2 regions of the Oceanobacillus sp. NCCP-135 genome follow, and region 1 is predicted to be linked to the other one. Evidence: riboswitches for the same ligand, from Rfam matches in the RefSeq annotation. Region 1 holds a riboswitch; the other holds the start of a gene.
What was found. Region 1 has a riboswitch for thiamine pyrophosphate ahead of tenA (thiaminase II). Riboswitches for the same ligand answer to the same signal wherever they lie in the genome.
Positions count from the first base shown of each region.

Region 2: linked by a shared signal. The riboswitch ahead of thiT (energy-coupled thiamine transporter ThiT) and the one ahead of tenA (thiaminase II) in region 1 are both predicted to bind thiamine pyrophosphate.

Region 1 covers NZ_BAAKSZ010000004.1:83,051-98,406, forward strand. Annotated here, with positions in the region: gene AC6HVZ_RS04275 (LysR family transcriptional regulator) at 1-22, shown strand, start outside; gene AC6HVZ_RS04280 (UPF0158 family protein) at 335-799, shown strand; gene AC6HVZ_RS04285 (hypothetical protein) at 815-1,183, shown strand; gene AC6HVZ_RS04290 (MFS transporter) at 1,531-2,685, opposite strand; gene AC6HVZ_RS04295 (squalene/phytoene synthase family protein) at 3,042-3,863, shown strand; gene AC6HVZ_RS04300 (BCCT family transporter) at 4,203-5,750, shown strand; gene AC6HVZ_RS04305 (hypothetical protein) at 6,039-6,242, opposite strand; gene AC6HVZ_RS04310 (hypothetical protein) at 6,327-6,797, opposite strand; gene AC6HVZ_RS04315 (MDR family MFS transporter) at 7,238-8,722, shown strand; gene AC6HVZ_RS04320 (MerR family transcriptional regulator) at 9,292-10,029, shown strand; gene thiE (thiamine phosphate synthase) at 10,144-10,767, opposite strand; gene thiM (hydroxyethylthiazole kinase) at 10,764-11,540, opposite strand; gene thiD (bifunctional hydroxymethylpyrimidine kinase/phosphomethylpyrimidine kinase) at 11,537-12,343, opposite strand; gene tenA (thiaminase II) at 12,340-13,026, opposite strand; TPP riboswitch at 13,099-13,203, opposite strand; gene thiW (energy coupling factor transporter S component ThiW) at 13,206-13,691, opposite strand; TPP riboswitch at 13,781-13,896, opposite strand; gene AC6HVZ_RS04350 (hypothetical protein) at 14,410-14,985, shown strand; gene AC6HVZ_RS04355 (phosphotransferase family protein) at 15,011-15,356, shown strand, end outside.
Region 2 covers NZ_BAAKSZ010000001.1:156,451-171,806, reverse strand. Annotated here, with positions in the region: gene AC6HVZ_RS00745 (Glu/Leu/Phe/Val family dehydrogenase) at 1-1,091, opposite strand, end outside; gene AC6HVZ_RS00740 (hypothetical protein) at 1,243-2,664, opposite strand; gene AC6HVZ_RS00735 (hypothetical protein) at 3,014-3,151, opposite strand; gene thiT (energy-coupled thiamine transporter ThiT) at 3,231-3,803, opposite strand; TPP riboswitch at 3,916-4,016, opposite strand; gene AC6HVZ_RS00725 (M3 family oligoendopeptidase) at 4,078-5,856, opposite strand; gene AC6HVZ_RS00720 (YceI family protein) at 6,101-6,637, shown strand; gene AC6HVZ_RS00715 (iron ABC transporter permease) at 6,796-8,820, opposite strand; gene AC6HVZ_RS00710 (ABC transporter substrate-binding protein) at 8,825-9,826, opposite strand; gene AC6HVZ_RS00705 (nitroreductase family protein) at 9,823-10,425, opposite strand; gene AC6HVZ_RS00700 (tetratricopeptide repeat protein) at 10,501-11,616, opposite strand; gene AC6HVZ_RS00695 (thiol-disulfide oxidoreductase DCC family protein) at 11,753-12,151, shown strand; gene AC6HVZ_RS00690 (VanW family protein) at 12,112-12,975, opposite strand; gene AC6HVZ_RS00685 (hypothetical protein) at 13,047-13,298, opposite strand; gene AC6HVZ_RS00680 (NAD(P)/FAD-dependent oxidoreductase) at 13,947-15,161, opposite strand.

The DNA.
Region 1 (15,356 bases):
AAAGCGCCATTCTGAATTGTGATTTATGACTACTATCCTAATTCCAATTTCTGTAGCGTGTAACTTCCCTCTTGCTGTCTTATCGGGAACAAGAGTACTATATTACTTAAGAAATACAGTTATCATCCTAATCAGTTGAAGATGGCTGTTCAGACGGTTGTAAAGACGCAGAGTTGATGGCTGGGAAGGAGAGTTTGAGAAGTTGGCTTCCGTTTGGCTGCACATTTTATCGTAAAGTGATAAAATAGGGGTATAAGCGCAATTGAAAAAGGTGATATTTTAGTTTTTCGTAGGGTGAAAGAATTCTCTGAAAGGGCAAGGAGGTCCGATAAGCTTGGGAACAAAAGTAAAACTTGATGATATTATAGATGGAATGGAATTTCAGTCCTTTGACAATATTCGGTTACTCAATATTAAAAATGGTGAAGTCGTTCATTTGTTAAGGGAATTTTTGATGGATGCAGAAGATGGTAAATCTATCGATGGCTTGCCCAACTGGCACCAAGAACAATTAGAGCTTGCATACGATATTATCGAGCATGAGGATAATTACATAGGTTTGCCAACGGAATTTGATATACATGAATACAGTATAATAGAAGATTTCTGTTTTACTGTTGAAAATCGAATAGTTCAAGATACCCTGCTTCATGCAATCCGGGGTAAAGGTGCTTTTAGAAGATTTAAAGACAAAATATTTGATTTAGATTTAGAGCAGGATTGGTTTGCCTATCGAGATCAACGCTACAGGCAAATTGCGATTGAATTTTGTAAAAAGCATAACCTGAAATACGAATAGAAAGAAGAATGTTTTATGAGCAAGGAGAAAATTGAGCAAAGCGTATATCGACATGCAACAGAGTTAATGAAGGAAAAAGGGTACATCAGCCCAGTTGATCTTCTGGTTAAAATGGAGCGGCTAACGTCTAAACAAGTGGAAGACTGGCGCTTCAAGCGGATATCTTATTTGGAACGTGTCACTGTAGGGAATTTAGCAAAACTGAATCACACACTAAAAACATTGAAAAAATTTGCGAAAGAACAAAATTTAAAACCATCCATTACAGTGTATAAATCATGGGGGAAAGGGCTGAAAAAGCCTCTTCGGTTTTCGAAAACAGGTAATCCTTATATGGAAGAAGTATATTCCACACATTATGTAAGAACTAAAAGCAATAGGTGATAAAACTAAAAATTCCAGAGTTGATAAGGTATTTAAAGAAATATGACTAAAAAGAGCTGATTAAATACAGCAATTACCCCGTAATAGTAGAAAAAATATCCACTTTACTTCTTTTTATCACGCATTAATGGGCTGTAATACCCCCACCTCCAAGCGTGAGAAATTCCAAACGAGAGGTGGAGGAGGACCTTGTGTCATACCCTTGCGGTATAAACAGCCCGTAAATTTCCTGATTCTGTTCAAGGGCCTTTAGGTCATACCATGAGGTACTAACATTCAGTGGGGGAGGAAGGGAAATCCCCATTGAATGAAGTTTCACTTTATCAGTAAAGTGGAAGAAAGGTGGATCAAATATAGGCTCTTTTATGTTCTTTTGCCAGCGAAATCAATGCTGCACCAAGTGCGATAATAACAAAAACCCCGCCAACGGTTGCATTCTGTATAACTGATGTCTGTTCAATGACAATTCCGCCTATTAATGAACCAAAAGCAATTCCGAAATGAAGTGCTGAGTTATTCAAGCTTTGTTGAATATCAGATGTTTCCGGAGAAGTTTCAATCAGATGAGTCTGCAGTGCTGGTGTTATTGCCCAGCTCATCATACCCCAAAATATCATAACGATCAGGAATAATGGTAATAGGAAAGTAGTGTAGGGAAGCGCAAATAATGCTATTCCAAAAATAACTATCGTGGTTAATGTTGTCATTTTAGATCCAAAGCGATCAGCCAATGTACCACCAATTCCTCCGCCACTAACTGCAGCAATTCCAAAAACCAAGTAAATTATACTTATCCATGTGCCATCAAGTCCCATCGTTGTTTTAACGAAAGGAGTTAAATAGGTATAGAGAATTGCATGTCCTGCCAAAAATAAAAATGTTGTCAGATGAGCGAATAAGATTTTGCGATCCTTCAGTGTTGCAAGCTGTCTTCTGAGCGATAGTTGTGGCTTTGGAGCAACTTTTTCCATGAAGAAATATACACCTGCCATTGAAAAAAACGTCAAAATAGCAATTAATACAAAAGGTGCCCGCCAGCCAAACATATTGCCAAGTATTAAACCAAATGGAATACCCAGAACAAGAGAGCCACTTACCCCCATAGAAACTAATCCAATCGAGCGACCACGGTATTTGGGATCACCAATGTTTGCAGCAATTGTTAAACATAGTATGATCAACAATGATGCACTGGCTGCAGAAATAATCCGGCTGATAAATAGAACTGTATATGAAGTGCTGAAAACAGCGACTAAATTTCCAAGTAAAAATATAAATAAAGAAATTAATGTTAATCCTTTTCGTTCTATCTTTGCGGTAGCAATGAGCAATATCGGTGCACCAATTGCGAATATAATGGAAAAAATAGTAATCAAAAGTCCAGCCTGCCCTAAGCTGACATTTAGATCAGCTGCGATTAAATCGAGAAGCCCACCTATAATTAATTCGACCATCCCGACAACGAACGCGATAATCGTTAATAAATAAACACGTTTATCCATTACATAACGCCTTTCTTCTTAAAGAAATTGTTCAAAAAGTCCTATTTTTATAGATGACGATGTCAGAGAAGACTAGGGGATTTTGAACGCACACTTAAAGTACCTTTATAATAGTACCCCCATTTCATGACCAATTCAAGAGGTTATTATGCCAATTTGACGACAGTCCTATTTTTCCTTGTGAAAATTAGCATTGTATATACGTTTTCGATTAAATATTTCAATAAAGACTTCACAGCTCATAAAGATTAAATTTCCATACACAACCACAGACTTCATCACGTGATTATAGAAGAATTTTTCTACTGTATTTGGTATACTTAACGTACCTCACGTTTTTAAAGGAGGAAAATTCGTTGAGCAATCAATCTAAAATACAAAAAGAAGCAATGCATGTACTTAAATTGACGAGCCGGACATTTTATATTCCAATAAAGTTATTAAATCCTACATTAAGGTTGTCAGTAGGGTCAGCGTATTTATGCATGCGAGCAATTGACGAAATAGAAGATCATGAAGAACTCGACTCAGAATCAAAACAGCAATTACTTCGTTCTACGAGCGAGTTGCTTATCCTACCACAATTTAATGAAACTGCCTATCAAAAACTGATAAAGCCATATGTGTCCTGCCTGCCGGAAGTAACGATCAGACTGGGTGATTGGATTTCCGTATGCCCGAAGGAAATTGTAAAAAAGGTAAAGGATTCGACAGCAGTGATGGCAAATGGAATGGCTGATTGGATTGAAAAGGACTGGGATGTAAAAACAGAAGAAGAATTGGATGATTATACATATTATGTTGCAGGACTGGTTGGCGTTATGCTTTCGGATATATGGGAATGGTATGATGGTACAAAAACGGATCGGGATTTGGCGATTGGATATGGCAGAGGTCTGCAAGCTGTTAACATGCTGAGAAACCAGAAAGAGGATGCTGACAGAGGGGTCAATTTTATTCCTAACGATTGGAATAGAAATGATTTATTTATCTATGCAGAAAAAAACCTAAAAAAAGCAGATGAATACATCGAAACGATTCATACCAGAAACATCCTTTTATTTTGCAGGATTCCATTGGCATTGGCGAAACGTACATTAAATGCAATGAGAAGTGGCAAAGAAAAAATGTCTCGAACTGAAGTGGAAGAAACAGTTGATGGGATTATAAATGAGTAAAAGAATAGACTTGTTTATAAGGAATTACACGGTTGAGTGATCTAATCGTGTATTTTTTTTCGCTTAGGAACCTATAAAATTCAAATGAACATATAGAATCAAGCAAACGACAAATAAAAGCTGTACAGTCTTTATAAACAATCGAATTTTTGACTATCAATTAAATTACACCTATAATAAATAAATGTGTTAAAAATCAGAGCAAGCTGATGGTTTTTCGTCAGGGTTATTATGAAGGAAATACAATGTGATAATCAACTTCCATCCAACGGTCTTAAAATGACAAAGTGATAGATAATATTTTAGACACTTGTTCCTAACAAAATTAGGAGGAAAAGCGTGGGTTTTAATAAAGTCAAGAGGTTAGATTGGCCGGTATTTATCGTAAGTGGTGGCTTTTTAATTTTATTTATTGTATTATCATTCATTAACAGTGATGTAGTTGGTAGTACAATTACTACATTATTTGATTACGCTGCAAATTTATTTGGTGCCTACTGGCAAGTACTGTTGCTGGGGAATTTTTTTGTTGGGCTCGGTTTGGCGTTTTCAAAATACGGAAAAGTTCGTTTAGGAAAACAGGATAAACCAAAATATAGTTATTTCCGCTGGGTCGCCATGATTTTGGTTACATTATTGGCGAGTGGCGGGGTTTTTTGGGCAGCATCTGAACCGATGTATCATTACATGAGCACACCTCCACTTTTTGGTGGTGGTGAGTTTAATAATCTAAATGCTGCATTTGCTCAGAGCTTCTTGCATTGGGGCTTCACAGCATGGGCGATTCTAGGAACACTTGCTGTAATTGTTATGATGTATGTACATTATAGTAAGGGCTTGCCTTTACGCCCGAGAGGTTTGCTATATCCGATTTTTGGTGAAAAAATTTACCATAAAAGTGTACTCGGTTCATCAGCAGATATAGTTTCAATTATAGCAACTGTTGCTGGAACATTAGGTCCGCTTGGGTTCCTAGGATTACAGATTTCATATGGGCTCCATCATTTATTTGATGTTCCCAATACATTAACAGTAAGTATTATTGTCGTACTGGTGCTTGCAGGGGTAGCTGCGATTTCAGCTGCAACAGGAGTAGACCGGGGGATCCTCACGCTGAGTCGTTATAATGTAGGATTTACCATCTTCTTAGCAGTTTTGACGCTAGTTATCGGTCCTACGATGTTTATAATCGATGCATTTGTAGGGGGTACAGGCTTCCACTTGCAAAACTTTCTCACGATGAGTCTGTTTCGCGGGGATAATGCATGGCTTGGTGGATGGACTATCTTCTTCTGGGGCTGGTTCATCGGCTATGCTCCAATGCTGATTGTATTTATTAGCCGGATTTCCCGTGGCAGAACCATCAGAGAGCTGGTTGTTGCCGTATCAATTGTTGCTCCACTAGTAAATAACTTCTGGTTTTCGGTGGTGGGTGGAACGGGTGTGTTTTATGAAAGAGAAAATCCGGGATCGATCTCGAATGCTCTAAATGAAGGTGGAATGCCCGCAGCAGTTATGGCAATCACAGATCAATTACCTTTAGGCTTATGGGTGGGATTAGGATTTTTGCTTGTCTCCATCATATTTGTTGCAACAACAGTTGACACAATGTCTTATACAGTTGCGGCAACATTAACCGGAAACGATAATCCAAAACGATGGCTGCGAGTATTCTGGGCAATGATATTTGGACTTACAACTGCCATGATACTTTCGATTGGTGAAGACAGCATTGCTTCTATTCAGAACTCAATCGTAATCACAGCAGTTCCCGTGTCACTGCTATTATTGCCTCCGTTATGGAATGCGCCTAGAATAGCGAGGAAAATGGCGCTGGAACAAGGTCTTATTTGGGAAAGAGAAATGAGAAAAAAAGTAAATAAGTAATCACGAGGGGAACCTTCACTTGAAGTGAGTTCCCTTCCTGTTAATTTTTACCTTTTGTATATGTTAATGAAACTTTCAGATTGGCATTCTTTTCACGAATACGATCAATCAGAGTGTTTATGGTAAGGAAATATAGTACTTAATAATTATTTAATAAACTGTATTTGTATTGTTTTTACCAATATATCGGACACTTAGTTCAACGTAGAGTCTTCGTATATTCCCTATGTGTGTTACCGGTATTATAAAGAAAGAGACCGTTCAATGTAACGGTCTCTTTCATTTTGGTTAACTCCATTCCTTTCTTAAAAGTGCTCTGACTGCCAGATACAGAAGAGCTGCAGCAAAGACAATTACTGCAATTGCTCCCACAGCTATTAATAAATTTGCTATGGCGGTTGAAGTGATGAAACCCGCTGCAAGTCCTGGTATAATGATTAACGCAAAGCCTGCAAGAATGGCTGTGAGAAAAAGTATGGCCAATTGATTCATCATAATCCCTCCTTCGCTATACCTTATGAAGGAGGTGAAAATTATGCTTGTATTGACGTCTATCAATTAATGGATTGTAGATATCTAATAACACTGGAAAGCTTCAATACGATCCAAATCAATTCCAAAGTATGTCCATCTGAACCCAGTCCATCTGAAGCCGGCGATGGAATTTCTGCCTACAAAAGTTGGGAAAAACCAAAAGGAATCCCTTCTCAGCCATATATAGGTGAATAGGAACAAGCAGCCACGTATTCCTCCGGGATCTACTGCGAAGGTTTGGAATTGCGGTTGTTCTGGTGTGAAACCGGGTGGTGGCGTAGTTGGTGGACCATCTGTTTGCCCACCACCTGGACCACTTGGAAACGAGCCACTTGGGCTACCTGGCCCGCCAGGAAAACCTCCACCAGGAAAACCTCCACCAGGAAATCCGCCTTCCGGAAAGTTCCCTCCAGTGGATCCTCCTCCTGGGAATTGCTGTCCTCCCGGTCCAAAAAATTGGTCTAATAAGTAGCCAGGTAAATTGAATTGCCTTTCATCATGATAATTATTCACTTATTATTTCCTCCCTCGTATAAAATCCTGCTCCTTTCACTATATGGGTAACAAGTCTAGTTTGGGAATGATTTAAACGAGAATGGGCACAAACTCACGATCCAAAAAGCTCTTGCTAATCAGCTGAAGAAGTGGTAATATAAGTCTCTACAATTGACTCTGGAGGGTTTTATAAAAATGGCATTCTATAAATTTCGCAATCCAATAACATTGCATGGCTAATTGAATAGCATCGGGACTCTGCCTGTTTAATGTATTCGAAATTGGTCTGCCTTTTAAGAAAAACTTATAAAAGATAGGAGGAGAGGGGGAACTCTCTCTTTTTGTTTTCACTAAATTACAAAGCATTATCATTCTTTTTTCTAGAGGTATAATATTTTTTTAAAGCTACACCATGGAGTCTTAGTGCAAATGGATCGTGAAGAGAGGGAGATTTGTATATGACAGATAAAAGCAATCAACCAAAGAAATATGAATACTTGGCAGATAACCCTAATGTAAAAGTTATGCCGATTATGCTGTCACTAATAATTGGTGCATTTTTTGCAATATTGAACGAAACGTTGTTAAATATTGCTTTAACGACACTGATGCATGAATTTGAAATTACATTGCCAACTGTTCAATGGATGGCAACTGGATTTATGCTGATCATGGGGATTGTTATTCCAGTATCAGCCTTATTGCTACAATGGTTTACTACAAGACAGTTATTTTTAAGTACTATGATTATATTTACGATTGGTACTTCAATAAGTGCAATGGCACCAACCTTTTCCGTATTGTTAATGGGACGGTTAATTCAGGCGGTAGGAACAGGTTTGTTAATGCCCATTATTTTTAACGTGTTTCTATTAGTTTTCCCACCACACAGACGTGGGAAAGTAATGGGACTAATCGGTCTGGTTATTATGTTTGCTCCTGCTATCGGACCAACTCTGTCAGGAATAATTGTGGAATATTTAGGGTGGCGTTATTTATTCATCACCGTTATTCCATTCGCTATATTCTCTATCGCATTTGCCTATAAGTACTTAATAAATGTTTCAGAAGTTACAAAACCAAAAATTGATATAATATCACTTCTATTTTCAACTATTGGTTTTGGCTCAATTGTATATGGATTTAGTGCTGTAGGGGAGAGTGAAGCGGGCTTCTTCAGTCCAAATGTTTATCTAGCGATTATTGCAGGTGTTCTTGGAGTACTTTCATTTTCATTAAGACAACGAAAGCTTGAAGACCCAGTAATGGATTTAAGGGTTTTTAAATATCCGATGTACACACATGCAGTTATTATGTTTTTAATTATTATCATGGCCATGTTTGCTTCAGAGATTATTTTGCCAATCTATATGCAGGGACCATTAGCATTAACTGCAGCAACAGCTGGATTGGTTCTGCTGCCAGGAGCTATTTTAAATGGTATCATGTCACCATTTATGGGACATCTTTTTGATAAATTTGGTCCTCGTGTATTGATGGTTCCAGCAACAATTGTGTTAAGCGGAACCATGTTTATGATGAGCAGATTAACTGTCGATACTCCCCTGTGGGTTGTAATCGTTGGATATATCTTATTAATGTTAACTGTCTCAGCAATCATGATGCCTGCAGAGACGAACGGATTAAATCAGTTGCCTAAACGATTGTATCCGCATGGAACGGCAGTCATGACCACATTACAGCCTGTTGCAGGAGCAATTGGTGTTTCGGTGTTTATCAGTATTATGAATGCAAGACAGCTTCATTTTCTGCAAAATGCAGGTACCCCGGATGATCCGGCAACGATTAATAATGCGATGGTAGCAGGGGTTGAACTTGTTTATTTCATTGCTTTTGCTATGTCTGTTGTTGCTGTTATCATGGCTTTTATTGTTTATCGTGCAGTGCCAGAGAAAGAAACTATTCTTTCTGAAGAGCAATAATGGAGAACCCACTTTAAGTTTTATACTTTAAAGTGGTTTTTTTGTCGTCTAGGAAATTATAAAATTTGTGGGCTGTGGATAACTTAGTTCTCGAAATAGCTACGCCTTTTTCCAACGCTATGTCCAAGAGAAGAGCTCTCATGGACAAATTGAGCATGAAATCGTGTGATTATGTCCAAAAGAAGAGCTCTCATGGACAAATTGAGCATGAAATCGTGTGATTATGTCCAAGAGAAGAGCTCTCATGGACAAATTGAGCATGAAATCGTGTAGTTATGTCCAAAAGAAGAGCTCTCATGGACAAATTGAGCATGAAATCGTGTGATTATGTCCAAGAGAAGAGCTCTCATGGACAAATTGAGCATGAAATCGTGTAGTTATGTCCAAGAGAAGAGCTCTCATGGACAAATTGAGCATGAAATCGTGTGATTATGTCCATGTGGATATGCTTTTGGTCGCATTGCAGTAACAAATAATACGAAAGCAATCTTTTGTAAAAGAAATAATTTTCCTATTGACTTTAACGTTACGTTATACTTTAAAGTAATCGGTGAAGGGAGGTTCACACTATGAAGGTAAAAGAAGTTGCTGATTTAGTTGGTGTTAGTGTGCGCACACTGCATCATTATGATGGAATTGGGTTATTAATCCCGGAAGAAACAACGGAATCTGGTTATCGGATTTATTCGGAAAACGATCTTGAGACATTACAGCAAATTTTATTTTTTAAAGAGCTTGGCTTCCCTTTGAAAAAAATAAAAGAAATTATCAGTAGTCCATCCTATGATCGAACAGAAGCATTGGAACTTCATCGAAAATTGCTCTTCGAAAAAAGAAGCAGGCTAAATAAGATGATCCGGACGATTGATAAGACCATTCAACACATGAAAGGAGAAATTGAAATGAGTAATCAAGAAAAATTTGCAGGCTTTGATTTCAGCAGCAACCCATACGAACAAGAAGCACGTGACCGTTGGGGAAATGAAGCCGTTAATGAATCAAATGCCAAAATAAACAGCATGTCCGAAAGTGAGAAAGAAGCATGGGGTGATGAGTTCCATTCGATCTACAAGGAATTAGCTAAGATTCGTCATGAAGCACCGAACTCGACAGCTGCTCAGGAAGGCATTAAAGAATGGTATGATTTCTTAAACAGAATGGGTAACTATTCTCTCGATGCATTTATGGGGCTTGGTCAAATGTATGTGGATGATGACCGTTTTACTAAAAATATTGATCAGTTTGGTGAAGGCCTTGCCGTATTCATGCGTAATGCTATGGCTGTTTTTGCAGATAGAAATAAGTAATGGTTGTAGAACGTCTTTTTTACTACTACAATTGAAAATAATTTAGATTTAGGGGCAAAAACACTAAACATTTTTGCCCCTCTCTTTGAGTGTACAGTAAAGTTAATCGTCAGTTTACAGATTTCCTACAACTTTTTTAATATTTTCTGCATGGGCAATAGCCGATATAACGGAAACACCATCTGCGCCAGCTTTAATTACAGAGGCAGCGTTGTCTGTCGTGATTCCGCCTATTCCTATAATAGGTAGATCGGGAAACTGTTTTCTCAATGAAGTTATCCATGCCAAGCCAACTGGCGTTTTAGCATCATTCTTCGTACTTGTGGCAAAAATAGGACCTGCACCGATATAATCAACTGAGGATATGGGGCTATGCACAACTTCACTGGCATTTGAAACGGAAAGTCCAATAGTTTTATCAGGAAAATGCTTACGCAACTCTTCTGGGGATCGATCATCTTGTCCAACGTGAATTCCATCAGCGTCTAAAAGATCTACTAAGTAAATATCGTCATTTACGATGAATGGTATCTCATATTGATGACAAACAGCACGTAACTTTTTCCCTAATTCTATTTTAGCATTCCCAGTTAGTGATCCAACGCCCTTTTCGCGAAACTGAAAGGCTGTAATTCCAGCCTTAGCAGCTTTTTTAAGAATTTCTACAGGATCATGATCACAATTTTGACTTCCCATGATAAAATATTTGCGAAGACTTTCTGATAATGAAAGGATCATTCTAGCACCCTCCCTAATTCAGAGATATCAAGTGAAAGTGCATCAATGAAGGAGGGGATAAAGGTTCCTGAGCCATTTACCGCACGTTGAGAGGCTGCATATTCCGCTGCCAATCCATAAAATCCAACCGCTGTTAATGCTTGTTCTTCCACTGTTTCATTTGTTGTTAAACACGCTGTTAAAATAGAACCAAGCAAACACCCAGCACCAGTAACCTTCGCTAAAATGGGATGTCCGGTTTGATTATGTACAGTAGTGTCTCCGGTACAAATTATATCTTTTCTTCCTGTTACTATAGCAGTAGTTTGATAGTTTCTTGCAACCTTTCTGGCAATTTCCTCAGTGCTGCCATTATCAATTGATTCAACTCCTTTAGTCACCCATGGGATTTGTACAAGCTGGGCAAGCTCTCCTGCATTCCCTTTAATGGCAGTCACTTTAACTTCCGCTAAAATTTGCTTTACAGCTGAAAAACGAAATGTAGTAGCTGCAACCCCGACTGGATCAAGTACTACCGGAACTCCCTTTTGATTGGCTGTTTTTCCTGCAAGGATCATTGCAGGAAGCTCATCGGAAGTTAGCGTACCTATGTTGATAAGTACACCATCAGCAATGGAAGCTACCTCACTTGCCTCTTCTTCCGCTTTTGCCATAATTGGCGTACCCCCAAAAGATAGCAATCCGTTAGCTGTAAAATTCATAACTACCTGATTTGTTAAATGGTGAATTAATGGACTGTTATTCCGAACGTCATTAATAATGTTGGAATTCAACGTTTTACACCTTCCTCTCGTATTGCCCAATGATTCGTTGGACCACTCCCAGCTCCGAGCGGGAAGGAATGCTGAATCGCTGCTGTTACAAAGTCTTTCCCGCTCTTTATGGCATTATATAAAGATGCACCCTGACTTAAATAGGCAGTAATAGCTGCAGAATACGTACATCCAGTGCCGTGTGTGTTTTTTGTATTAATCCGTTTTGTAGAAAAAGTGTACAGATTTGAACCATCATAAAGGTAATCAACTGCTTTCCCCTTCATATGTCCGCCTTTAACAAGTGCAGCACCTGCGCCAAAAACCTCTACAATCATTACAGCAGCATCTTTCATTGCTTCAACTGTATCAATCGTTTTTCCGGTAAGGAATTCTGCTTCAGGAATATTTGGTGTTACTAGAGATGTTAACGGCAAAAGGTTCTGTCGTAAAAAATAGCGTGCATTTTTTGCGATAAGAGGGTCCCCACTGGTAGCAACCATTACGGGATCCATAACATAGGGTACACCCAGTCCTGATATTTGTTCAGCGATGACTTTCATCATTTCCTCATTAGCGATCATTCCTGTTTTGAATGCATGAATTGGCAGATCAGAAAAAACGGATTTCAGCTGCTGATTAATAAAATTAACCGGTAAATGATAAACTTCCTGTACACCTGTTGTATTTTGGGCAACAACGGATGTAATAACAGACATTCCGTAGCTTTTTAATTCCTGAAAAGTCTTTAAATCTGCCTGAATACCAGCACCACCACTTGGGTCGGTGCCAGCAATCGTAAGGGCACATGGAACTCGTTTCATCGAATAATTACCTCCTCAGACGGCCATTCCTCACAAGTAAATGCCATTTCCCAGAATTTTAATTCAAGCTGACAGCTTTTACGAAAGGCATCTTTCATACGGGTTTGCTCTTTTAGTGAAGCATTGGCTGCAAGGTTATCCAAACGTTTCCGCAAATCCTTCGTAGTATTTTCGCAACTCTCACCTGCATAGAAACTGATCCAATCATAAAAGGGATGATTTTCTGTTGGTTTATACTGTATCATTAATTCCCTACCAATTTCATAATAGGTCCAGGGACAAGGCAATAACGCAGCCAATACTTCACCTGAAGTCCCCATTTGAGCATGATACATCATATGTTTTATATAATGATCAGCAGTAGGCGGAAGTGGATGCCCTTGTAATTCTTCATAGCTGGATCCTATGTATTCACAAAAATTATGATGTGGGTGTATCTCATCATGTAGAATAAATTGAATCTTTTCATGAAAGTAACTAATATCATCCCGCTTCGAAGATTTTGAAAGTGCAATTCCATAGATCTGCATAAATGCATTTAAATATTCAAAATCTGCCTTAATATAATGAGCAATTGCTTCTCTTGGAACGTCGCCTTTTCCAATCCCGACAACAAATGGATGGTCAACTATCATTTGAAAAATATCTTCATTTTCTTTTCGTAAATCATCTGTGAATGTCATTTAAAAGCCTCCTAATTTTTGTGTTGGAAGCTACTAAGGGGATATCAGTAGGTTAATAGAATATTATCTAAGAATTACCCTCGACTACTTCCCTCCGCTGGTATTAACCAGATCAGGTTCCAAGGGACTAAGGAATATTCCTTTTCTCAGCCTTAGATAGCGCCCCTAGTAGTTTCCTGTTAAACTCGTATTAAATTTTTCTGCTTAACTCTTGAAACAATAAACCAGCCAATGAAAGCACCAGTGATGCTACTTACTAGAAAAGATGGTAAAAAGGCAAATGCGCCAACAGAACTTCCCATAAGAAATTGAGCAAATGGAACTGCGAAAAGTGATCCAACTATCCCAGTGCCTAGTGATTCACCAACTACAGCCCATCCTTTTCTTCCAAATTTCACGTAAAGGTAGCCAGCTAGAAATGCACCGATCATGCCACCAGGAAATGCTAATAATGTACCAAGTCCTAGTAAATTGCGGAGTAAACCGATCATAAAGGCGATCACTACGGCAGGACCTGGACCAAGCATAATTCCTGCCATTACATTGACGGCATGTTGCACAGGGTAAGCTCTAGCGATTCCTGCAGGGAACCAGAGAATTTGTGCTCCTAGTGTTCCAATAGCTACAAAAACAGCCATGGTAGTTAGTAAACGTGTTCGATTCATTTGTAACCTCCCTTCATATTGGGGAATATCAAAAAAAGCCAGATCCGAAAAACTAGGATTTGGCTCGAGTAAGCTGAAATAGGAAAGACGTTTTTGTCCGACTACTTCCCTCCGCTGGCATTAACCAGATCAGGTCCATAAGAGTCGGAAAGCTCATGTAGTGCTTTCCTCTCAGCCCGTCAATTGGGCACCCCTAGTAGTTTTATTCATATATGCAATTCATTACAAGCATATCAAAATAAAGTAGATTTGTATAGTTGCACCTAGATTACTTTTTCGTTTTGTAATGATTTGGAAATAAACCTTTAAATCGGTTTGTATCAAGTTAATCAAACGTTTGATTAATAATTTTTAATGACACAGCTGGAAGAATAATGAAATAAAGAATTATCTTATACGCATACAAGATGTGGTCGATATGGACGGAGATTTGCCTTTTATGTAGTATTTTTAAGGAAGAAATTGTATTCAGGCTCCTTGTGCTTTAAAATAAATTATAGTGAATGAACAGGGAAGGAGGTCAGAAGTAATGGGTAAATGAAACAACAGAAAGCTCCTTTATTATTTTTATACAAAGTTTATCGGTGCGGGTTTTTCTATTTCAGTGTTTGTTTTTTGCATACTTTTTCTAATTTCCTTTGATATGTTTGAGCTATCTGAAATACTATCGAATCATTTATTTTGGGCTGCGTTTTATGTGTATGCTATTCCTTGTTCTATGATTATTGATGGGATCATCAGGGGGTGGACAAAACTTAAACGTTGGATTGTTTTACTTTATATTTTTGCTGGTAGTATTATTTTTGCTTTTCCAATGGAGCATATCGCTTTCTTCCTTATCGCTGGGTCGATTGGGGCAATTGCCGCTGTGTTGTTTTATTTTGGCATCGTTTTATTTAAAAAGCGATTTCCGATATCACTGATTTTCGCAATTGTTCTACCAGTAATATTTACACTTATTTCCACCGTAGATTTCACAGATAAGGAGAATTGGGTGGAAAAAAGGAATTCATCCGGATTTGCATCAACATTTGACTATTTCCATGGGGAGCATAAAATACCAATTGAGCTCTCAAAAGGGGAAGTAATTACATTTCAAGTAAATATATATGATGAAAATGGTGGTTGGGGCTATCATTTTGAAAATACAAAAGGTGATCATTTGCCGATGAAGGAAAAAGGCGAAGAAGCGTTGGAATATAAAGCTTTAAATGATGGGGAATATTATATTGTTCTCCACGGAGATAAAGTGAATGGTAGATTTGTAGTCGATTGGGAAATTTCCTGGGAATAAATATAAATTTGATGGAGTGGATTTAATGGAATATCTATCAGAAAGTGTACAGAAATGGGTAGTAAATTCAGTTGACACAAATGCAGCTATTCTTTCAATAGAACGGTTAAAAGGCAGTACATCTTCTATTTTACATAAACTAATCCTTAAAATAAATGATGAGATTAAAGAAGTAATACTTCGGCAATTGGATAACCGAGAGTGGCTGAAGGAGGAGCCGGATCTAGCCCTACATGAAGCGGAAAGCTTGCGTTTGGCAAAAGCTAAAGGGTTGACTGCACCAGAAATAATTGCATATGAAGAAAATATAGAGGTATGTGGTGATCCGCTTGTATTAATGTCAAGGCTACCTGGTTCAGTTGTATTAAAAC
Region 2 (15,356 bases), on a different contig from region 1:
GTAATCGGTGCATTTGCCCCTTCTACAATAATTGGAGCTTTAATATCTTCCTTATTATCTTTATGAACCTGATTCCCTAATGCAACTAAAAATAAAACATCAACATCCAGACTCAGTACTTCCGATCGATCCTTGACGACAGCCTTTATACCTGCTTCTTTTAATTGTGTATCATCAACAGGTAAATCTCCTTTGTTTTTGGCAGTAAATTTAGCTAATTCCGGTATATCAAGTCCGTCTGAATTGTAAAGAGTTACATTACGGTCACTTACTGCTACGATTTTGTTATTTAGATTATTACATTGATAAGCCTCTAGAGCAGCTGCAGACCCCACATTCCCAAAGCCCTGAAAAGCCAATGTTAATGATTTATCATAATGAGCTAAAGCAGTTTTCGCAAAAGTATTCTTTCGTTCTGACAGCCATTCATGCTGCTGCTTAATAAAATCATGCATTAAATAACGGAATGTAAAGTAAACACCTTTTCCTGTTGCTTCTTTTCTACCTAAAGACCCACCATTTTCGACGCTTTTTCCTGTAAAGCTTCCCCGATAATTCTTCCCTGGATGAATGCTTTTATACTCTCCCATCATCCAGTCCATTTCCCTTGCACTTGTTCCGACATCTGGTGCTGGAATATCCTTATCTGGACCAATGATTTGACTAAAATACTGAACATATTTCCTACAAATTAAATTAAGATCCTTCACTTCATAATCTCTTGGATTGATGACAACTCCACCTTTTCCACCACCAAATGGGACATCATGCAACGCATTTTTAAGTGTCATTAATGCTGCCAAGTTAATTACTTCCCCTTCATTAACCGATTCATGAAAGCGAATTCCCCCCTTGTATGGGCCCAAAATATTGTTATGCTGTACACGAAAAGCTGGAATCCGCACAACATTTCCATTTTCCAATGCTACTCGCAAAAATGATTTATTCACGTGGTTAGGTGTGGAAAGAATCGAAATCAGTGATGTAAATGCCTTTTCCCTTAAAGAACCCTGTAATTCGGGCAGAAATGCTTCATCATCCAATAATGCATTTAATGATTTTTCAACAATTAATCCTGTTTGATTTACCATGTAGTACTACCTCCATCTGCGACTAAAATTGATCTACTATAAAGTGTAACAAAAGAAAAATAAAGTGACCAATGAAAACGCTTTAATCAAACTCAAAAAATGACTGAAGACTTCGTTTTCAATTATTGATTTTTTTATTTTGAGTTATTTCTTAAAGCAGGAATACAGCTGCAAGTGTGGCTAAGACAAGCCCGATAATAACAGGTATAAAGTTTTTTCGAACTAACTCCATAACGGATACACCACAAAATCCTGCAATAGCGATAAGTGAAGACCATGCAACAATCGTTCCTCCACCTGTCCAGATTGACCCCATTTGCCCAATTGCTGCTAAGGTACCTGCATCAATAGAGCTGTTTTCCAGCGATGCTGCTATTGCCCCAGTTAGAGGGAGACCTGAAAAACCAGAACCGTCTAGTCCAGTTATTATTCCAATTACTAACACACTTAATGCAGCCAATAATGCGCTTTGTGGCAAAAATTCCTGTGTAGATTGTACAAGATCAAATAACAAGGCAGGCATATTTTCTTCCACCCCTAAAATATTCCCGGAAAAATCCGAGCTTCCTAAAAAGAAGAACCCAGCAATTGGTATGACCGGTCCCATCGCTTTAAAAGCAAATACAAATCCATCTGTTATATGATTACTGATATAATCAAGGGCATGCTGTTTTCCAAAAGCTACTGTAGACAATAATAGTAGAATAACAGCAACACCACCGACAAATGCAGCACCATCTCCACCTTCAAATCCACTCATTCTTCCTGATAAAAGCTTTTCGTACACCATGTAAATTACAACTGCCAATAACGCTAAAGGAACAACAACAGCAAATAATTTACTCCACTTAGACAAATTCTTAGTATATGCTGTATTAGCTGATTCCGTGGTGGATTGCATGTTTTGTAAGTCCTTTTCATTTAATTTATCATAGTTGGAACGAATCGATTTTCGGTACATGAAATATGCTAAAAGAATCGCAACTCCACCAGCAATTAATGATAAAACAAGTGCCTTATCTGCAACCAAGGCTGTATCAATCCCAGCTGATACAGCAGATAAGCTTGGGGCTACCTGGACTATATAATCGGAGGACAGTGCCATCCCCTGACCGGCAAGAGCGATCGCAACTGCTGCTGTCATTACTGGCAACCCTGACCTTACTGCCGCAGGAACAAGTAATGCACATATCAATGGAACAGCAGGAGTCGGCCAAAAGAATAATGAAATTACATAGGTTACTCCAACTAAAACAAAGTATGATACATGGCCATTGACCATCATTTTTTGAATTGGCTGTATCATTCTTCGATCTGCCCCTAAATCTCGCAATGAATGCAGTAGTGCCAACATAAAAGTAATAATTAAAAAGATACTGAAAAGCTCTTTTGCAGCCACCAAATTGGCATTAAATATACCTGTAAATCCATCAATTAGACTGCCCTTATAAACCCAGGCAATTACAAATGTGCCGAGTAACGAAGGCAATACTACCCCTTTACGAAAAATCATCGTACCAATAATTATTAGTGTGAATAGCCCATATAACCAATGGGATAACGTAAGCTCCATTTCAGCTCTTCCTCTCCTGATGAATAGTGCTATAGCCTATGCAAAGGAGAAAAGAAACGCTACTGGTCAATGTTAATAAATCTATGTTTAACCGTTACAAAAATGGGAATATATTTGTAATATGCGAAGGAGATCATTTGAATCATTTATTAGAGAATATTTATCTGATGAACAACTGAAAAACTGATGTACGTATATTGAAAGATAAAGGTGTAAACAAAGATGATGTTTATATTCTGTCACATAAGAATGGTAGAACAAACCGATTATTTAATTTTATAGTACGCTAAACAGTTAAAAAGGATAATCCTTTTATAGTAATAGATTATCCTTTATCCTCCTTGATTATCTAATTCTTATTTTTGATCTCTTTATCTGCACATTCATTACAGAGCAGCTTGCCGTTTTCATGTACCCCATCAAAAAAGCCATTTTCACAATAAACATTTTTCCCACATGATATACATTTACCTATTAATTCACGCAAATAAAATCATCTCCCAAAATAGTAAAAGGTAATCTCTGTATCTATGAGATTACCTTAATGTGAGCAGATTTTCAATTGGTTAAACGGTGTTTAGCAAAGCTCTTGGCTGTTTATAAAATAAAAAATACACAATAACTCCACTGATTAGGAATCCTGGCAACATGTAAGAACCATTATAAATCAAAGAATATATCCAAACAGGCTGTCCTTCAGGTGCATATTCACCAAAGAATACAATCCCCCCCGTGAAATGGGCCAAAAACCGCAACCCCGACCCAAGCAATGTTCCTAAAAGAATATAAGAGAGACTCACAATCGCCTTTTCCTCCTTAATAGCATTCTGTATTGGTTTCGCAAAAATCCCCGCCAGTCCCAGCACAGAGAATGCGACGATATAATCCAAAAATCCTTGTAAAGGTGTGAATATCGCCGGTCCGAATAACAACTGTAATCCCCCCCAGAGGAGTCCAGCCAGAATACCGCCCTTCACTCCCCAGCGAAATGCCACAATAAATATTGGTATCATTGCAAACGATACAGAGCCACCTTGGGCCCATACTTTAAATGATAAAAACGGCAGAATATCAAGGAGTAATGCCATTGCTGCAAATATCGCCACTTCAATTAAAAACAATGTACGTTTCGATCTCATAAGAATTTCTTCCCCTTTCTAAAGCTAATTTCTGATTTTTTTAAAACACAAAAAAAGCAATGCCAAGGGGAAGATTTCCTGATGGGGAGAATCCGCTCACATTACTTTTATCCATCAAAAAAACCACCATCCCTACGCTAGTACTAACTAACAGGTTCAAAGGGTAAGAACAAAATGTTCACTCTCAGCCAAATGGCTCCCCCTGAAGGCTTTTATCATTATGCTTTTATTGTTACTTATATTATAACGTATTTTTCAAATAATAACAAATTTACTAAAGGGATAGAAATTCTTCAACATCCTCAACACATAATTGAATTGCATTTTCCCAAAAGTCTGTTTTTGTTACATCGACATTCAAATGCTTTTCAGCTAATTCCTCCACATTCATTCTGCCGGTATCACGTAACAATGCAATATAGTCGTCCTCGAAGCTACCGCCTTTTTTCTTGGCATATGCGTAGATACCAAGACTGAACAAATATCCGAATGTATAGGGGAAATTATAAAACGGTGTTCCGGTAATATGAAAATGTAGCTTGGAAGCCCAGAAGTTCGGATCATAATTCTCAACTGCACCACTATATGCCTCTTTCTGTGCCGCTATCATTAGTTCATTCAGACGATTTACCGAAACCAAACCTTGTTTTCTCTCTTCATAAAAGTTATTTTCAAAAATAAAGCGTGCATGGATATTCATGAAAAATGCGATACTGCGCTGTATTTTATCTTCCAGTAGTGCTAATTTTTCTTCTTTGTTTTGTGCATTTTTTACAGAGGCATCCGCAACAATCATTTCTGCAAATGTGGATGCAGTTTCTGCTACATTCATCGCATATCCTTGATTTAAACCATTAACATCATTCATCACATGCTGATGATATGCATGACCCAGTTCATGGGCAAGCGTCGAGATATTGGATGAGGTACCAGAATAAGTCATGAAAATTCGTGTTTGTTCACTGTCTGGAAAACTTGTACAAAATCCTCCTGGTCGCTTACCAGGTCGATCTTCTGCTTCAATCCATCTTTTTTCAAATGCAGCTTGAGCAAAGTCTGCCATCTTTGGACTGAACTCACGGAAATGATCAACTATAAAGTCTGCTCCTTCTGTGTAGCTGGAAGTTTTTACTGTGTCTGATAATGGTGCACCAATATCGTACATACTTAATTTTTCTAACCCTAATAAATCAGCTTTTTTCTCTAAATATGCCACGAAATGTTTTTTATTATTTGTTATCGCTGTCCACATGGCATCCAGCGTCTCCTGCTTCATTCGATTAATAGCCAGTGGTTCTTTTAATACATTTTCCCAGTTTCGATGTTTATACTTTTGCAATCGGAAACCTGCCAGATGGTTTAACGTTTGACCAATTAAATCAGATTGTCCTCTCCAGGCTTTGCCCAACTGCTCATACACATGCTTACGTACAGCACGATTTGGATTACTTAATTTATTGGAAGCCTGTCCAACAGAATAGGAATTAACCTTTCCATCCTCTTCTATTTCCACACTCATATTTCCAACTATTGTGTCATACATTTGACTCCAGCCATGATAACCATCAACTGCAAGATCATTCATTAACACTTCCTGTTCCACTGCTAATTGTTCTTTTGCTCTTTCTCTATTTTCATTTAATACAAATGCTAATTCCTTCAGATCCGGATGTTTTAAAAGTCCTTTCCATGCTCGGTCATCAATTACAGCAAGCTTTTGCTCAAAAATTGTTCGGATCTCGTCCATTTCTGCCTTTAACGCACTTCTCTTACCTACTAACAAACTGGCTTTTTCGTCTTTTACATTTTGTGCGCTTAAGCAGCTTACGAATGCAAATGCTTCACGCAATTTTTTCGTTGTATCTTCAAGTTGTTTGACAATCTCAATTAATTTTTCTTCTAGTTCCTGATCTGAGTTTAAACTGTTAACTGCTGTTAAAAGCTCTTCCATATCATTCTGTATGTTAGTTACATATGTATGAAATTGTTCAGATTCACTTCCACCGGGGAAAATCACCTGTAAATCCCAAGTTGGATTATACGTTTGTTGCATAAAATCGCTCCTTAAAAATATGGATTATTTTTTTACCCTATTTTTCTATTATAACGAAATATTAGAATCTTAGCACCAGAAACAGTTTATTTTAAAAGAAAACGTATTGAAAAGTGGTTAAATTTAATATACAAGGGCATTTTAAATACGAAGTGTAAAAACACTTGACATTTTGAATTCAAGACAATATACTTAGTAACATAAAGTAAGTAACATATTTAATATAACTTTTGGAGGGATTACAATGGCAAAAACAACTTGGAAAGTAGACACAGTTCATAGTGAAGTAGGATTTTCTGTTAAGCATATGATGATTTCTAAAGCGAAAGGTATATTTGAGGATTTTGATGCTGTAATTGAAGCAGATCCTGAAGACCTAACAGATTCAAAAATTGAAGTTTCAATTGATGCGGCAAGTGTTAATACACGAAACGAAGACCGTGATAACCACTTGCGTTCAGCTGATTTCTTTGATGCTGAAAATCATCCAAAAATCACATTTGTTGCTACGGACATTAAGAAGAAATCAGACAGCAACTATGATGTAACAGGTGACCTAACCATTCGCGGAACAACTAAACCAGTTACAATTGACGTTGATTACGAAGGACAAAGCAAAGACCCAATGGGTGGTAGTACAGTAGCTGGATTCAGCGGTAAAACTAAAATAAACCGAAAAGAATTTGGCTTGACTTGGAATGCTGCTGTTGAAACCGGTGGAGTTCTCGTAGGTGAAGACGTATCAATCAACTTTGAATTAGAAGTACACAAAGAAGGTTAATAAAAATAATGATGGGGTAGCATTTTCTGAATGAAAATGCTACCCCATTTTTTATTGAATTGGCTTTGATAGTTAACTTCGAACTACCTTTTAACATAAAAAAGTCCCAGTAATAGATTTAGAGAAGGGATCTCATTCCAGGACTTTTTTAAATACATTTATGCTCTTTTCTTCATCAACCACAAGAAATAAGGAGCTCCAATTATCGCAACAAGAATACCTGTTGGAATCTCATTTGGCGCAAGCAAGGTTCGACTAAACACATCTGCAATCAGCAATAACAATCCTCCAATAAATAGGGTAACAGGTAATAATCGTTGATTAGCTGGTCCAACGAGCAACCGGGAAAAATGTGGTGCGATTAACCCCACAAAGCCAATTGCACCAACAGCGGCTACACTAAACGCCGCCAGAACTGTTGCCAGAAACGCTAATTGAAAACGTGTAGACATTACTCTAACCCCTAAGCCCCGTGCTGTGTCATCACCTAAAGACAACGTATCCAAAATTCGAATCTTCATAAATAGGATTGGAAAAAGAATAATGGCTGGCCATATTAGATAATTAAACAACTCGGACCATCCCTTGGCGTAAGTAGTTCCAGACAACCATGTTAATGCTGAAGCAACGCCCATATCTGCTTGTACAACCAAAATCTGAATAATTGCTGATCCAAATGCAGATACACCTATACCTAACAAGGCTAATATTGTCGGTTGAAAAGCTGCCCGGATTGCCAGCATCATAACCATAATAAAGAAAACAAAGGAACCAATCATTGCACCAACCGGTATCCATATAGCGGATACCCCAAATACATACATCGTTAATAGAGCACCTACTCCAGCCCCAGAAGTAATTCCAATTACTGATGGATCAGCTAGTGGGTTACGCAAAACTCCCTGAAAAATCAATCCACTAACTGCCAGCACCATTCCACTGAATAAAGCCACAAGTGCACGTGGTAATCGAAGATCAAGAATTAAATTTCTCATAAATTCATCAGTTTCTCCAAATAGTGCCTGAAAGGTTATAATTGGTTCAAACCCATCATTTCCAGAAGCTAAACTGATAGCCAACACAGCAAGAGTAGCTAACATTAAAACCGGCAATATAACTTTGAGCGACAATCCTGTCTTAACTTTTCCAGCTAGAATAGATGAATTTTCTTCCCCATATTTTGTTTTTTTCATGCGAAGTACTAAATATATTAACCATGGTGCACCAATTAATGCCGTTATTGCCCCAACCGGAAGCTCTGAAAACGACGGATCAATCACTCGGGCTAATATGTCTGCAAGCAATAGTACATTGCCTCCCCAAAGGAACGATGCAATCACTAATGGCAAATGTTTTCGATACCCGATTAATTTAATAATATGTGGAGCAACTAAACCAACAAAACCAATTGGTCCAACAACACTTACTGTAACAGACGTTAATAAAACTGCTGCAATAATGGAAACAAACTTTACACGATTAACATGCTGGCCAAGTGCTGTTGCAACATCATCACCCAATGTCAATGTATCCAATTTAAATGTCATAAACAATACTACAACCATAGAAATAAGAACAAAGGGAAACGAAAAATTCACACCACTCCAATCGTTTTGTACCAGTGTACCTGAACCCCATAAGAAAATACCGGCAGTCTCATTCTCATAAAATATTTGCAAGACACTTGTCAAAGATGAAAATAAGAAAGTGACAATCATTCCAGCTAACACCATTCGAACAGGGGTTGCCTTATTTCCCCCTGAAAGTATAAATACAATGAAAAATGTGAAAATGCCACCTAAGAAAGCTGCAATTATTCCATTGCCAAGTAAAGCAGCAGGAAAAAACACCGTACTAATAACAACTGCAAAGTAAGTACCCGAATGGATACCTAAAGTACTTGCTGAAGCTAACGGATTTTTTGTAGTGGTTTGTAAAATAACACCAGCAACCGCCAGTGCCCCACCTGCAATTATCCCCATCACTGCTCTAGGCAATCTTAAAATTCGAACCGTATGGTGCTCCAATGTATCTTTCGGAGCAAAAATGGCATCGATAACTGACCCAACTGAAATCGATACACTGCCCTGATTAATATGAATAAATGTTAAAAGACATAAAAGGGCGGCTCCACCACCGAAGGTAAGAACCGCGACCATTGATTTTTTTAAAGTTTGATCCATCAAATCACTCACTTACCATTGCATCGACTAATTGCTTTGTAAGTACTTCTGTCGATAAAACTCCACCAAATGTCCACGTATCACCAGGTAATTGATGTGTATTTCCTTCCTGTACAAAGCTTAAATTCTCCCAAACCGGATTTCCTTTAAGCTGATCAGCAAAAATATTATCTTCTTCCTGTACAATGTATAGGAATTGAAGATTTTCTTCCTGAAAATTTTGTAGTGCTTCAACAGTTACTTCACTATAGCCATATATTTCAACGCTATCAGATTGATAGGCATTTTCAAAGCCTAGATTACTCATAACCTGAGCTACAATCGAGTTATCTGTAAACAAACGCAATGTCGGCGTATTTTGTGCCGTAAAAGCCTGTGTAGTAATATATTTTGATCCTTCTAATCCTGCTGCAGCAACTCGCTCTATTTGTTCTTCTGTAAAACTGTTTAAATTTGCAAGAATCTCTTTCGCTTCCGCTTCTTTATCCACAATCTTCGCGACTGTTTGAAATTCATTAATCATATTTTGATAATGATCCTGTACTGCTTCTTCACCATATGGAGCAAATGTAACAACTGGCGCAATATCTTTTAAACTGTCCAAAAATTGTTCGTGTCTAAATTGGACTCCTATTATCAGATCGGGATCCAAGCGGGAAATCGCCTCTAAATTCGGCTCTTGTCGTGTACCAACATCTTCAACACTTTCATCAAATTCCGCCTCAATATTGACCCATTGATGGAAACCATCCAAATCCGCAACCCCTGCAGGCTGAATTCCCAGTGCAAGTAAATCTTCAGCATAGGACCACTCTAAAACGACAATATTTTCCGGTGTTCCTTCGATTGACTGCTCCCCCATTGCATCCTCTATAGTAATTGTTCGTTCATTATTAGCTGATTCAGACTTTGATTCATTAGCAGTACCTTCTGTATCATCATTGCCACCACATGCAGCTAAGACCAGTATGATGAAAAGAAAGAATAGCAAGTATGTTTTTTTCATCTGTCCCACTCCTCATTTATCCACTCAATACTTTCCTCTATTTGCGTTCGTTCTTTTACTTTTGGTATTTTATTAGGATAACCAATTTGTACCACCGCTATTAGCTTATGTTTTTCAGGAGATAAGCCAATATCACGAATAAATACTTCATCTAACAACGTTTGCTTCGCTGTCCACATCGTTCCGATTTCCTTCTCCCAAGCAACCAGTTGAAAGTTTTGAATAAATGCGCAGACTGCTGCAATATTCTCATCATCTACATAGCCGCCATTATCCTCTTTATCCATATAAAAAAGCGCATGATGCGGAACAGAGGTAAAAAAACGATCATAGGATTTTCTTGCTTTATTTAGTTTATCTTCATTTGACGTTTTTAATAATTTTAGTCTTATGTAACTATCAACAATCTTCTCGCCAAATGAAGAACGCGCCTGATCCTCATATATTTTTAGCCTCCATGGCTGTTTCATATGATGATTTGGTGCATATGCAGCGTGATTGAATAACTCCAATAGTAAATCCCTATCAACTTTTTCTGACTTGTAATCAAGGATTGTACGTCTGTTACGCATTACATCCACTAACTCAATTGCCTTCACCCTCCTAATTGAAAATGATTATCATTATCAATTTTGATATTATAGTAATCTATTTGTTTTGTCAATCTAATCTTTTTAGTGCGTGTTCGTCATTTTCACAAATTTATTTTCGAAATACTTTTTCTTTCTGGGATTGTTGGTGTTATCGAAAAATGAAATAACATCAGCAAGCGCATTTTCCAGCAGTTCCCGATCATCTGTTTTTTCAAGCTTTTCAATCGCTTTTTCATATTTTTTACCTGCAAGTGTTTGGTTCGGCTCTTTTTTATGTTCCAGACAGTAAGCATATTGCATATAAATCATTCCTAACTTTCTTGCAGAATAAGGAAGTTTTAAATAAATTTCTATTGCATTTGTATAATTTGGTATTGCTTCCTCAAGCCTTGATTGATTAAAGTAATAAAAGGCCAACTCTGTATATGCTTCAGCATGCACCATTGTTTCAGCTAAGGAAGAGTCATCAAGCAAATCAATTGCTTCGGTTAAATAAGCATAGGCTTTTTCCTCCTCACCCTTACTACCATAGGTTTTAGCAATACTGACAAGGCTGTTAATCTTCATTTCAGGCTGATCTTTTCCAGCAAGTTTAATTGTTTTATTTAAATAATTAATTGCTTTTTCTGCGTTATTAACCGTCGAATATAATACACCAAGCTTAAAATGTAAAAACAAGATCATGTATTTATCACGATTATCATCTTCCTGAAAATAAGTTAGACCACGCTGATAATACTTGATTGCACGTGTGAATTTTTCCAGATTTTCTTCTGCTTCACCCAACACTAAAAAACCGCGAGCAAGCTTTATCCTGTCAGTTTCTCCCACATCTTCCATTTGCTTGACAGCCTCAGACATTATTCTCCGGGCAAGTCGATAGTCACTCATAAATGCTAATTCAGCATATAAAATCAACTCATCATGCTTCTTCTTAGAAGATGACTGATAAAGCTTGGTCATAATTTCAGCAGAAGCTTTGTTTTCTCCTATCTGTGCATGACTAACTGCTTCAACAATAGCTAATAATTTCGTGAGCCTTTCATCTGTGCTAAACTTTTCTCTACATTGCTTTGATTTAGATAATACATTGGGGAAATGATTTCGCTTAAATTCTTCTACAATTACTTCTAAATCACTTTTGTTTTCAGCTGTTATTATTTCTTTTATTTTTTCATCCAAATTTAAAATATCCATCTAACACTGCTCCTATCTTTCTCTTTTTCTTAGTGTAACAGTATTTCCCTGTTTTCTAAAAGGTTTTACCGCTAAATAAGTAAATTGGAATTATTATCATATAATGATAAAATAAAGATAGAATGGAGGGATAAAAATGATCGTATTCTATGATAGCTATTGTAAAATGTGCAAAACCTCATCAACCCTTTGGAAAAAAATAGACTGGAGAAATAAACTTTCATTTGAATCATTTCGTTCCATTAGGGACTATCCTGTCGAAATGGAAACAAGTTTGCATGTACATCATGAAGGGCAATGGTTTAATGGATTTAATGCTTTGATCGAAATTGCAAAGTTATTACCTTTAATGTGGATCCTACTTCCATTTATGTATGGTTTGAGATGGATTGGGCTGGGTGATTTTATTTATAAAAAAATCGCGGCTAACAGGAAGCTTGTTCCGGTAAATCAATGTGGAGAGGCTTGTCGGATTAATCCTAAAGAAAACGGATTTTATTTTCCGGAAAAATATTCTACATCCTCTGAAGAATAAAGGCTGACTTGCATATTCCCATTTTCCGAATATGCCCTTACTAAAACAGGTTGGTTATACATGTTCTTAAACACGAAATCCGGCCCCCACCAACTAACAGTGGCATCACGACCTGGCGGCACATATGGCACGCTTCTGCTATGTTCATACCTTTCAATAATTTGTATGCCTTTTAGATCTACTGCATTAAATAAAGTGGATGAGACCTGACATATTCCGCCACCAATATCTTCTGCCAATTCTCCTTTTACAATTACAGGAGCACGTTTATATCCTCTTTCTTTTGTCCGTTCACCAACAATTTCATTAAAGGAAAATATCTCACCGGGAAAGACAACAGAATTATTAATTGCCTTTGCAGCAAGTGATATATTATGGGATCGTTCCAGATTACTCTTCTTAAAATGAGTAACATAGCTTCCCAGTTCTTTTACTTTTATTTCCTGTAACAATGCAGTATCCACTCTAGGATAAACAAGCTTTTTTGGAACTTCCATTTTTATATTACTGCTACTGTAAAACATGTTGCGAAATAATACACTAAATTTATCCCTGTCAATTGTAACACCAGGCTTCTCCTTGATTATTTTTCCATTTTTATTTAATGCAGCATTACTTGGAGCTTTATAAATCTTTTCCTGTAATATATCCATCAAAAAAGTTAATTTTTTCTCATCAATAAAAAGATCATCCATATACGGAAGGGAATATTGTTTAATTTCCAATTTATCCAAGATTATTTTATTATCATTAAATTCCACTTCTGCAAAAACATGATTTATAGAAAAAAATAATAACAGAAAAATTAAAACAGCAACTCTCATTTCGTTTCCTCCTCGTTTATTTTTAGTATTAGAAAAAGGGCATAAAAATAACCAGGATTTCTCCTGGCTGATTAAAAAAGATAAATAGCAAACGCAATTAACGATAATACTATTGTGATCACATAGATCCATATTTGTATAGGCACATCAGATTTAAGCGAACTTGTTTCATATTCAATAGAGCGTTTTAGTTCATCCTGCACCGTTTGTCCCTGTTCCTCGTACTTTTTCATCTTATTCTCTTCTTGTTTAAACGCAAAAAATGTTCCCCCCAGTGCAGCAATAAATAATACAATTAAAAATATTAATAGTCCTGTATTCATTACAATCCCCTCCGCTTCCACTCCATAATAACTTAGGGTTTTCACTATCGCTGTGATGTTTATCACTGTTACTTCTATAATGCTCCTATTTTTAGTTATTTTCAATTAATTTAGACTAATAAAAAGTCTTTTGTTCATTTATACAATCAATCATCTACGCGATAGAATTTTTTCATAGTCTTTTCATTAACAGTAGGGGATAGTTCATGGATTTTGGGCTAAGGGAGCATCGCTTTGGCAGAGGGGTTCGCTACTTTTTACGCCTCCAACGGACATAACTACACGATTCCATGCCCGAATTGTCCATGAGAGCTCTTCTCACGGACAAAACCACACGATTCCATGCCCGAATTGTCCATGAGAGCTCTTCTCACGGACATAACGTTGGAGCTAGACGTAGCTCTATTCCGGCAACTAAGTTATCCACAGCATTTAAATTTTATAATTTCCTAAGCAAAAATAAAGATCACCTGACCTAAACCAGGTGACCTTCATTCATTAACGAAAATCTCTTGAATCTTCCATGTAATCATTTGCCATTCGATATCCTACTACAGCTGCAAGTAGAAGTAATATTGTGCAAAATGCATTTTTCATTTAATAATTACCTCCTTGTTTGAACCTTTATTATTATATTATCATTTACTATTAGAATGGGCGCACTTTCCCTTTTTTCAGTACAAGCATAGGTCCACCCATCATAAATAATGAGCGGTTATCAACTACCTTTTTCATTGCAGCAGCAGATTTACCTTGAAGTTTATAACCAGACAGTACATTTCCAATTCCATCAGAAATTCCTAGAGAAGCCACTGTTCCTTTATCATCAAATACAAAATCTTTTAATGGCTGATTTGTAATTAATGCTTTAAGGTTAGCTGCTACAACATCGGCTTCTTGCATTGCTAATTGAGCTGTTGGTGGGTATGGACGATCTGCTTCTTTGTTCCAAACCCATGAACAATCGCCAATCACAAAAATATTTTCTTCTTCAGGCATGCGAAGATCACTGTTCACATTTACCTTTCCTTTTACAAGTTCAAAACCGGAGTTTCCGAGTACAGAGCTTCCTTTTACCCCGCCTGTCCAAACTACAGTACCGGCTTTAATTAATTCTTTATCATCACCTACAATGAATCCTTCAGGGGTACACTCAGAAATTGGAGCACCAATCATAAATTCTACCCCACGGTCTTCAAGTGATTTTTGCGCATAGGAAACGAGCTCTTTATCAAACATTGGTAGGATGGATGGTGCTGCTTCAATATTGATAATACGAACTTTATTGCGGTCGATATCATATTTTTTACATAATTCTGGTACTTTCTCAGCAAGCTCACCAACAAATTCAACACCCGTGAATCCAGCACCACCGACTAGAATATTCAGGCTGTCATCTTCAGCATTTTTGTTATGGCTGTATTTTGCGAATTGGTATTCTATATGTTCACTGATTAAACGGCTGGAGTCGATGTCCTCAATCGCAAATGCATATTCTGCCATTCCTTTAATTCCAAAATCATTTGATTCAAAACCAAGCGCTACTACAAGATAATCATATGAAATTTCACTGTTTTCCAATACGACACGTTTTTCATCTTTTTTAATTTCGACAACCGCATCATAGACTAGTCTTACTCTCTTCGGACTTACTACATCACTGATCATAACACGGGCCTGATTTGGATTAATCGTTCCTGCAGCCACCTCATGCAGCCATGTTGATTCATAATGATAGTTATGTTTGTTAACTAATACAATCTCCGCTTCTTCTGGAGACAACATTTTAGTTAAACGCTTAGTCGTGGTTAACCCTGCATAACCAGCGCCCAGAACGACTATTTTTGGTTTGTTTGAACTCATGAAACTTCCACCTTCCTATAAATTGATCTAAGTATTAAATGCATATGGTAAAAGCGTTCCCGAATAAATGAATATTTTATTATTAAATCATTCGCTTAAACCTATAAATACTGTATAACATCATCTCAATAATATCAAAGTTTTATTAAATAGGCTAATAAATTTGTTGAAAATAGATATAAATATGTTTTTATT